2 regions of the Pseudomonas sp. NPDC089554 genome follow, and region 2 is predicted to be linked to the other one. Evidence: predicted binding sites of a transcription regulator. Region 2 holds the regulator's gene; the other holds the start of a gene.
What was found. The regulator sigma-54, encoded in region 2, starts transcription at its own class of promoters, with help from an activator protein. The targets are predictions, from matches to a motif close to ANTGGCATNNANNTTGCTNT.
Positions count from the first base shown of each region.

Region 1 (4,541 bases), on a different contig from region 2:
GGCTATACCCTTACCGCGGAAATTCGCAGCGATCCGCGCATGCAAAAGTTGCACATCTGCCTGCATACTTCGTTGTCAGGCGTGTTCAACCAGGCGATGGTCAAGAAGGTCGGTGCCGATGACTTCCTGGCCAAGTTCAGGCCGGACGACTTGGCCCAGCGAGTGGTCGACCGCATCAAGGCTACGCATTGAAACGGCCGGGGCATGGCCCCGGCGCAAGCGATTTGAAAGAGGCGGCAGCATTGTCTACGGGTAATTTGGATTTCGAACAGTTCCGGGTCTTCCTGGAGAAAGCCTGTGGCATCCTGCTGGGCGAGAATAAGCAGTACCTGGTGTCCAGCCGTCTCAACAAGCTGATGGAACAGCAGGGCATCAAGAGCCTGGGCGAGCTGGTACAGCGTATCCAGAGCCAGCCGCGCGGCGGCTTGCGCGAGCAGGTGGTCGATGCCATGACCACCAACGAGACCCTGTGGTTTCGCGATACCTACCCTTTCGAGGTGCTCAAGAGCAAGGTGGTGCCGGAGTTCATCAAGGGCAACCCGGGCCAGCGCCTGCGGATCTGGTCGGCGGCCTGCTCCTCGGGGCAGGAACCGTACTCCATTTCCATGGCCCTCGACGAATTCGAGCGCACCAACCTCGGCCAGTTGAAGATGGGCGCGCAAATCGTTGCCACCGACCTGTCCGGTAGCATGCTCAACAACTGCAAGACCGGTGAGTACGACAGCCTGGCAATTGCCCGGGGCCTGTCCCAGGACCGCCTGCAACGTTACTTCGACCCCAAGGGGCCGGGGCGCTGGGCGGTGAAGCCGCCGATCCGCAGCCGTGTTGAGTTCCGCTCGTTCAACCTGCTCGACAGCTATGCCAGCCTGGGCAAGTTCGACATCGTGTTCTGTCGCAACGTGCTGATCTACTTCTCGGCGCAGGTCAAGAAGGACATCCTCATGCGCATCCATGGCACGCTCAAGCCAGGGGGCTACCTGTTCCTTGGTGCCTCGGAGGCGCTCAACGGCCTGCCGGACCACTACCAGATGGTGCAGTGCAGCCCGGGCATCATCTACCAGGCAAAGTAATGAAGTAGGCGAGAGGGCCGGTATCGAGAGATACCGGCCTTTTTCTTTGCCGATATTTTGCCGCCGTCAATTTTTTGGATTGCCGCTTTTGCCGCTGTGCAATTGCCGCTTGCCCACCCTCAAGCGGAAGCCCTTTGCCGCTTTTCTGGCATGTCGCCCCGTGGCAATGCGGTGAAAGCCCCATAATTCAAGGCTTCTCTGTGATTGGCACAGGCCTTGCTATAACTCGTTCAACGCAACTCCGGTCAACCTTCGAAGGTTTCCCCGACATGAGCATCAGTTTCGACAAGGCACTTGGTATCCACGAAAAGGCACTGGGCTTTCGCGCCCAGCGTGCCGAGGTGCTGGCCAACAACATCGCCAACGCCGACACGCCCAACTACAAGGCGCGCGACATGGAATTCTCCTCGGTGCTCGCCGCCGAGTCCGAGAAGCAAAATGTCGGCCGTGTCTCGCTGACCCGCACCAATGCCCAGCACATCGAGGCCCAGGGCCTGACCCTGGCCGACGAGAGCCTCAAGTATCGCACCCCGGCCCATCCGTCGATCGACCAGAACACCGTCGATGCCCAGGTCGAGCAGTCGAACTACACCGAGAATGCCATGGGCTTCCAGGCCAGCTTCACCTTGCTCAACAGTAAATTCAAAGGGCTGGTTTCGGCCCTGCGCGGAGAATAATCATGTCCCTTGCCAGCGTCTTCCACATTGCCGGTAGCGGCATGAGCGCGCAGAACACGCGCCTGAACACCGTCGCCTCGAACATCGCCAACGCCGAGACCGTCTCGTCGAGCATCGACCAGACCTACCGCGCCCGCCACCCGGTGTTCGCCACCACCTTCGAACAGGCGCAAAACGGCGCCGGCCAGTCGCTGTTCGAAGACCAGGGTCAGGCCGGCCAGGGCGTGCAGGTCAAGGGCATCATCGAGGACCAGAGCAACCTCGAGGCGCGCTACGAGCCGAACCACCCGGCAGCGAACAAGGACGGCTACGTCTACTACCCGAACGTCAACGTGGTCGAGGAGATGGCTGACATGATCTCCGCCAGTCGCGCGTTCCAGACCAACGCCGAACTGATGAACACCGCCAAGGCGATGATGCAGAAGGTGCTGACCCTGGGTCAGTGATAAGGACGACAGACCATGGCAATCGATAACAGCACCCTCAACGACGTCCTCAAGAGTTCCGGCGTCAGCGACGGCACCAGCAAGCCCAAGACCCAGACCACCGACAGCAATGCCTTGGGCAAGGATGCGTTCCTGCAGTTGCTGGTCACCCAGATGCAGCACCAGAACCCGCTCGACCCACAGGAAAACGGCGAGTTCGTCGCGCAGCTGGCACAGTTCAGCAGCCTGGAAGGCATCACCGCCCTCAATGACACGGTCACCGCGATCGCCGGCGCCATGGGCTCGTCCCAGGCCCTGCAGGCCTCGTCGCTGGTGGGGCGTTCGGTCATCGTGCAGAACGACAAGGCCATGGTCGACACCACCAAAAGCTTCAATGGCCAGGTCGTGGTGCCGCAGAGCATCAGCGAGGGCAAGGTCACCATCAAGGACAAGGACGGAAACGTCGTGCGCACTATCGACCTGGGTGCGCAGAAGGCGGGCAACGCCGACTTCATCTGGGATGGCAAGAACGCAAAGGGCGAAGTGGCCCCGGCGGGCGAATACACCTTCACCGCCACCACCACGGTCGAAGGCAAGTCGGTTGAGATGTACACCCTGCTGCCAGCCACCGTTACCAGTGTCACCTTTGGCACCAATGGCGGCGAAATGATGCTCAACCTCGCCGGTATCGGCAAGGTCGGCATCTCCAAAGTACAAACCATCGGAATCTAAGGCCGGCTATTCGGCAGAAGGAGCGAACACATGTCTTTCAATATCGGTCTTAGCGGTCTGTACGCAGCCAACAAGCAACTGGACGTCACCGGCAACAACATCGCCAACGTCGCCACCACTGGCTTCAAATCGTCGCGTGCCGAGTTCGCCGACGTGTACGCTGGCGCCAACCGCCTGGGCGTCGGCCAGAACCAGGTGGGTAACGGTGTGCGCCTGGCAGCGATATCCCAGCAGTTCGGCCAGGGTGATGTGAACAACACTGGCAACGTGCTGGACATGGGTATCCAAGGTCAGGGCTTCTTCGTGCTTTCCGACAACGGCGCGCTGCAATACACCCGTGCCGGTGCCTTCCGGACTGACAACGCCAACTATGTCACCACCTCCGATGGCCTGCGCCTGCAAGGCTATGCGGCCGACGCCAACGGCAATATCCAGCGTGGCGTGTTGAGCGACCTGCGCATCGATACTTCGGCACTGGCGCCACGGGCGACTTCCACGATCGACCAGAGCCTGAACCTGAACTCTTCCGCCAAGGACATTCCACTGCCGGCCGTGCCGCCAGTGCCGGGTGATCCGAACCTGGCCTTCGACCCGGCTGACCAGAACACCTACACCAAGTCGTTCCCGACCAAGATGTACGACAGCCAGGGCAACGAGCACGTCATGGAGCAGTTCTACCGCAAGACCGGTACCAACGAGTGGACCATGTACACCTTGGTCGATGGACGCAACCCGTTCGACCCGACCAGCACCACGCCGCTGAGTGGCACCATCACCTTCAACAGCGACGGCTCGGTCGACACCATGACCGCGAGCGCCACTGGCGTACCGGCAGGGGCAACCTGGAGCGTGACCAACAACAACTTCAGCATGGTGGGTTGGATCCCGGCTTCGCAGAACGCCGCAGGCACCTGGGGGCCAAACGGTTCGAACGGCAATGCCGACGGCGTCCGCCTGGCCATGGGCAGCACCACGTCCTACAACACCGACACCGCACGCCAGCGTCCGTACCAGGACGGCTATGCCACCGGTATCCTGTCGAGCCTGTCCATCGACGCCAGTGGTGTGATGTTCGCAAGCTTCAGTAACGAGCAGTCGCGCGCCATTGGCCAGGTAGCCATCGCCAGCTTCACCAACGAGCAGGGCTTGCAGCAGATCGGCGGCACCCGCTGGACCGAGACCTTCGCCTCGGGCATTCCGAACGTGGATGCACCGAAGACCGGTACCCTGGGTTCGGTGCAGTCCAACTCGCTGGAAGCCTCCAACGTCAACCTGACCCAAGAGCTGGTCGAGCTGATCAAGGCGCAAGGATGAAGTCTCCAGCCCGGAACTGCCCAGGGTCGGCGTACTGCAAGTACAACCCACCGATTTCGCCGCCAAGGTCACCCTGACCGGCGATGTACAGGCACGCGTGAAAACCGACCTGTCGTTCCGCGTGGGCGGCAAGATCATCTCGCGCAGCGTCGATGTGGGCGACCACGTCAAGGCCAACCAGGTGCTCGCGCGCCTCGACCCGAAGGATCTGCAGAACAATGTCGACTCGGCCAAGGCCGCCGTGTTCGCAGAACAGGCGCGGGTGCAGCAGAGCAGCGCGGCCTTCGTGCGCCAGCAGAAACTGCTGCCCAAGGGCTACACCA
Region 1 covers NZ_JBNNVR010000050.1:7,550-12,090, reverse strand. The annotation lists gene ACQKPE_RS15725 (chemotaxis protein CheV) at 1-192, shown strand, start outside; gene cheR (protein-glutamate O-methyltransferase CheR) at 243-1,070, shown strand; gene flgB (flagellar basal body rod protein FlgB) at 1,340-1,747, shown strand; gene flgC (flagellar basal body rod protein FlgC) at 1,750-2,193, shown strand; gene flgD (flagellar hook assembly protein FlgD) at 2,209-2,904, shown strand; gene flgE (flagellar hook protein FlgE) at 2,935-4,218, shown strand; partial or broken gene ACQKPE_RS15695 (efflux RND transporter periplasmic adaptor subunit) at 4,211-4,541, shown strand, end outside.
Region 1: a site for sigma-54 is predicted at 1,274-1,293, ahead of flgB (flagellar basal body rod protein FlgB). Genes of this name have one in related genera too.

Region 2 (4,541 bases):
TCCTCGAGCAGTTCGGGGAAGCGCGTCAGGTGGCTTGGCAGGTTGCGCGCATCGATCGACACGGCGACTTTCGGTTGCAGCAGCTCGGTATTGAGCAGCGCACTCTCCGCCAGCTGCGGCAACAGCCCAGCGGGCAGGTTGTCGATGCAGTAGAAGCCGTTGTCTTCCAGGACATCGAGCGCGGTGCTCTTGCCGGAGCCGGACCGGCCGCTGACGATGATCAGGCGCATGTTCAGTGCTCGTTCTGTGCGTCCAGGACTACCTGGTAAAGGGCCTCGCTGCTGTCGGCGGCACGCAGGCGATCACGGACCTCCTTGCGATCGAGCATGCTGGCGATCTGACGCAGCAGTTCAAGGTGTGCATCGGTGGCTGCTTCCGGCACCAGCAGGACGAACAGCAGGTCCACGGGCGCGCCGTCGATGGCATCGTAGTCGATGGCGGCATCCAGGTGCAGCAAGGCGCTGACTGGCGAATTGCAGCCTTCGAGCCGGCAATGGGGGATGGCAATGCCGTTGCCGAAACCGGTAGAACCGAGTTTCTCGCGCGCGATCAATTTCTCGAAGACGTCCTGCTCGTCGAGCTCGGGGACTTCCTTGATGATCGCCTTGGCAACGATTTCCAAAGCCTTTTTCTTACTAGTGACCCCCGGAACGTTCACCAGGGAACGGCCGGGGGTCAGGATGGTTTCAAGTCGGATCATGGATGAGGGGTATCAGCGGGCTGCTGCACCTTGCAACAGGCTCTGCTGTTTTTCCTTGTGTTTTTTCAGTTGGCGGTCGAGCTTGTCGGCCAAGGCGTCGATCGCTGCATACATGTCTTTATCTTCGGCGTTCGCAACCACTTCGCCGCCGGGAATTTGCAAGGTCGCTTCGACCTTCTGTTGCAACTTCTCGACCGTCAGGATGACCTGCACGTTGGTGATCTTGTCGAAGTGGCCTTCCACGCGAGCGAGTTTTTCAAGAACGTACTCACGCAGCGGCTGGGTGACTTCTACATGGTGTCCACTGATGTTGACTTGCATACAGCTTCTCCTTTGTTGCCCGTGCATAAAGAGGCAGGTATTGCGCCTGCCACTGAAACGCTGTGGCACATCCAGGGGCTACATCAATCGCTTGCGTTCACTCGACGGTGCGATGCCGAGGGACTCGCGGTACTTGGCGACGGTGCGACGGGCGACCTGAATGCCTTGTGCTTCCAGTAAACCAGCGATCTTGCTGTCACTCAATGGCTTTTTCGCATTTTCCGCGGCAACCAGTTTCTTGATGATCGCGCGAATGGCCGTGGACGAGCATTCGCCGCCTTCGGCGGTGCTGACGTGGCTGGAGAAAAAGTATTTCAGCTCGTAGATGCCACGCGGCGTGTGCATGTACTTCTGCGTGGTGACCCGGGAAATGGTCGACTCGTGCATGCCCACTGCCTCGGCGATGTCATGCAGCACGAGAGGCTTCATGGCCTCGTCGCCATGGTCGAGGAAGCCGCGCTGGTGCTCGACGATCTGGGTCGCGACCTTCATCAGCGTCTCGTTGCGGCTTTGCAGGCTCTTGATGAACCAGCGCGCTTCCTGCAACTGGTTGCGCATGAAGGTGTTGTCGGCGCTGGTGTCGGCACGGCGCACGAACCCGGCGTACTGCGGGTTCACGCGCAGGCGTGGGACTGCCTCCTGGTTGAGCTCAACCAGCCAGCGGTCGCTGTCCTTGCGCACGATGACGTCGGGGACGACGTACTCCGGCTCGCTGGACTCGATCTGCGAACCTGGGCGCGGGTTCAGGCTCTGCACCAGTTCGATGACCTGGCGCAGCTCGTCTTCCTTGAGCTTCATGCGCCGCATCAGCTGGCTGTAGTCGCGGCTGCCGAGCAGGTCGATGAAGTCGGTGACCAGGCGCTGGGCGTCGGCCATCCACGGGGTGCTCCTGGGCAGCTGGCGCAGTTGCAGGAGCAGGCACTCGCCCAGGTTGCGCGCGCCGACACCTGCTGGCTCGAACTGCTGGATACGGTGCAGTACTGCTTCGACTTCGTCGAGTTCGATATCCAGCTCCGGGTCGAAGCCTTCGCAGATCTCTTCGAGGGTGTCGTCCAGGTAGCCCTGGTTGTTGATACTGTCGATCAGGGTAACGGCGATCAGGCGATCGGTATCGGACATCGGTGCCAGGTTCAGCTGCCACAGCAGGTGGCTTTGCAGGCTTTCCCCGGCGGACGTGCGGGTGGTGAAATCCCACTCGTCGTCATCGTTACTGGGCAGGCTGCTGGCGCTGGTCTGGTAGATGTCTTCCCAGGCGGTGTCGACGGGGAGTTCGTTGGGAATGCGCTCGTTCCATTCGCCTTCCTCCAGGGTTTCCGTGTTGCTGCTACTGGTTTCCTGGAAGCTGCTCTCCTGGGTTTCGGCAACCGGCTTGCTGTCGCCGTTCTCGGCCATCGGGTCGCTGTTGTCGAAATCGTCGCCGTCTTCCTGACGTTCGAGCATCGGGTTCGACTCCAGCGCTTCCTGGATTTCCTGCTGGAGGTCCAGGGTAGAGAGCTGGAGCAGACGGATGGCCTGTTGCAACTGCGGGGTCATCGTCAGTTGCTGGCCCATTTTTAGGACGAGCGATGGTTTCATGGCTGGAACTTAATACCTTGTTCGCCGGCACGCATGTGCCATCTACTACAGGGCGCTAAGGCGCCGAATTTAAGCAAGTTATATGCCTGAAATTGCGGCGCTTGCCTAGACCCTGTAACAATTAAGCCTCTTGCGCGAGGCTTTGCCAGCTTGATGCAGTGCTCCAGGTTGGCCTGGGTCAGAGTCGGAACTCGTGGCCCAGGTAAACCTCCTTGACCAACTGGTTGGCCAGGATGGACTCGGAATCGCCTTCGGCGATCAGTTGGCCATCGTTGACAATGTAGGCGGTTTCGCAGATGTCCAGGGTCTCGCGCACGTTGTGGTCGGTGATGAGCACACCGATGCCTTTGGCCTTGAGGTGGTGGATGATCTGCTTGATGTCGCCCACGGAGATTGGGTCGACACCGGCGAAGGGTTCGTCCAGCAGGATGAACTTCGGTGCGGTGGCCAGGGCGCGGGCGATTTCCACGCGGCGCCGTTCGCCGCCGGACAGGCTCATGCCGAGGTTGTCGCGGATGTGGCTGATGTGGAATTCCTGCAGCAGGCTTTCCAGCTCCTGGCGCCGGCCCTCGCGATCCAGTTCCTTGCGGGTTTCAAGGATCGCCATGATGTTGTCGGCCACCGACAGCTTGCGGAAGATCGACGCTTCCTGGGGCAGGTAGCCGATACCGGCGCGCGCGCGGCCGTGCATGGGCTTGTGGCTGACGTCGTCGCTGTCGATCAGTACGCGGCCCTGGTCGGCCTGGACCAGGCCGACGATCATGTAGAAACAGGTGGTCTTGCCGGCCCCGTTGGGGCCGAGCAGGCCGACGATCTGGCCGCTGTCGATTGACAGGCTGACGTCGCGGACGACCTGGCGGCCCTTGTAGCTCTTGGCCAGGTGTTGCGCTTTGAGGGTTGCCATTTACTCGGCCTTCTTCTTCGGCTGGATCACCATGTCGATACGCTGACGCGGTGCGGTCACGTTGCCACCACGACCTGCGGTCGCCACCTGGGTCTTGGTGTTGTAGACGATTTTCTCGCCTTCGGTGGTGTTGCCTTCGTTCTCGACCTTGGCGCGGTCGGTGAGGATCACCATTTCTTTCTGCGCCTGGTACTGGATGGTCACGGCCCAGCCTTTCATCTTGTCGGGCTTGGCGGCGCTCTGCTGCTGCTCGAAGTAGGCCAGGTTGCCCACCGAGGTCACCACGTCGATGTCGCCGGAGGCGGCGCGGGTCATGGTCACGGTGTTGCCTTTGATCATCATGGAACCCTGGGTGATGATCACGTCGCCCGTATAGGTGGCCACGCCCTGCTTGTCGTCAAGGTGGGCGTTGTCCGCCTGGATGCGGATCGGCTGGTCACGGTCGGTCGGCAGGGCGAAGGCGCTCGCGCTTCCCAGTGCTGCGCTCAGGCTGAGCAAAAGGGGGAGGGTGTTAACGAGCCTCATACTGTCCTCTTACGTTGGACAGCAGGTCCATCCTGCCGTCTTTCAAATAGGCTTTCATTCCTTTGCCCGTAGTCGTGCCACCGGCGCCGTCGATTCTAACGGCTTGCTCGGTCTGCGCATATTGCTTCTGCGGGAACACGGTCATGCGGGTGGTGGTAATCAAGGTATTTCGCTGTTTTTCGTCGGTGCGGGTGACCCGCACGTCGTCGATCAGCTCCACCTCGGTGCCATCCGGGTTCACCTCGGCGCGCGCGCTCTGCACGTGCCAGGGGTACTGGGTGCCACGGTACATGTGCAGGTCCGGCTTGGTCACCAGGGTGACCTCGCTGACCTTCATGTGCTCGACCTTGTCTGCGGTCATCTCGTACTGCAGCTTGCCGTCGGGCAGGAACTGCACGCTATGGGCATTGATCGCATAGTAGTCGATGGCGTTGTCGTCGGCCTGCACCACTGGCTTGTCCATGAAGCTTTCGGGGCTGATGTTCCAGTAGCCGACCGCTACCAGCAGCGCGGCGA
Region 2 covers NZ_JBNNVR010000070.1:5,888-10,428, reverse strand. The annotation lists gene rapZ (RNase adapter RapZ) at 1-230, opposite strand, end outside; gene ptsN (PTS IIA-like nitrogen regulatory protein PtsN) at 233-700, opposite strand; gene hpf (ribosome hibernation-promoting factor, HPF/YfiA family) at 713-1,021, opposite strand; gene ACQKPE_RS19015 (RNA polymerase factor sigma-54) at 1,100-2,596, opposite strand; gene lptB (LPS export ABC transporter ATP-binding protein) at 2,775-3,500, opposite strand; gene lptA (lipopolysaccharide transport periplasmic protein LptA) at 3,501-4,025, opposite strand; gene lptC (LPS export ABC transporter periplasmic protein LptC) at 4,012-4,541, opposite strand, start outside.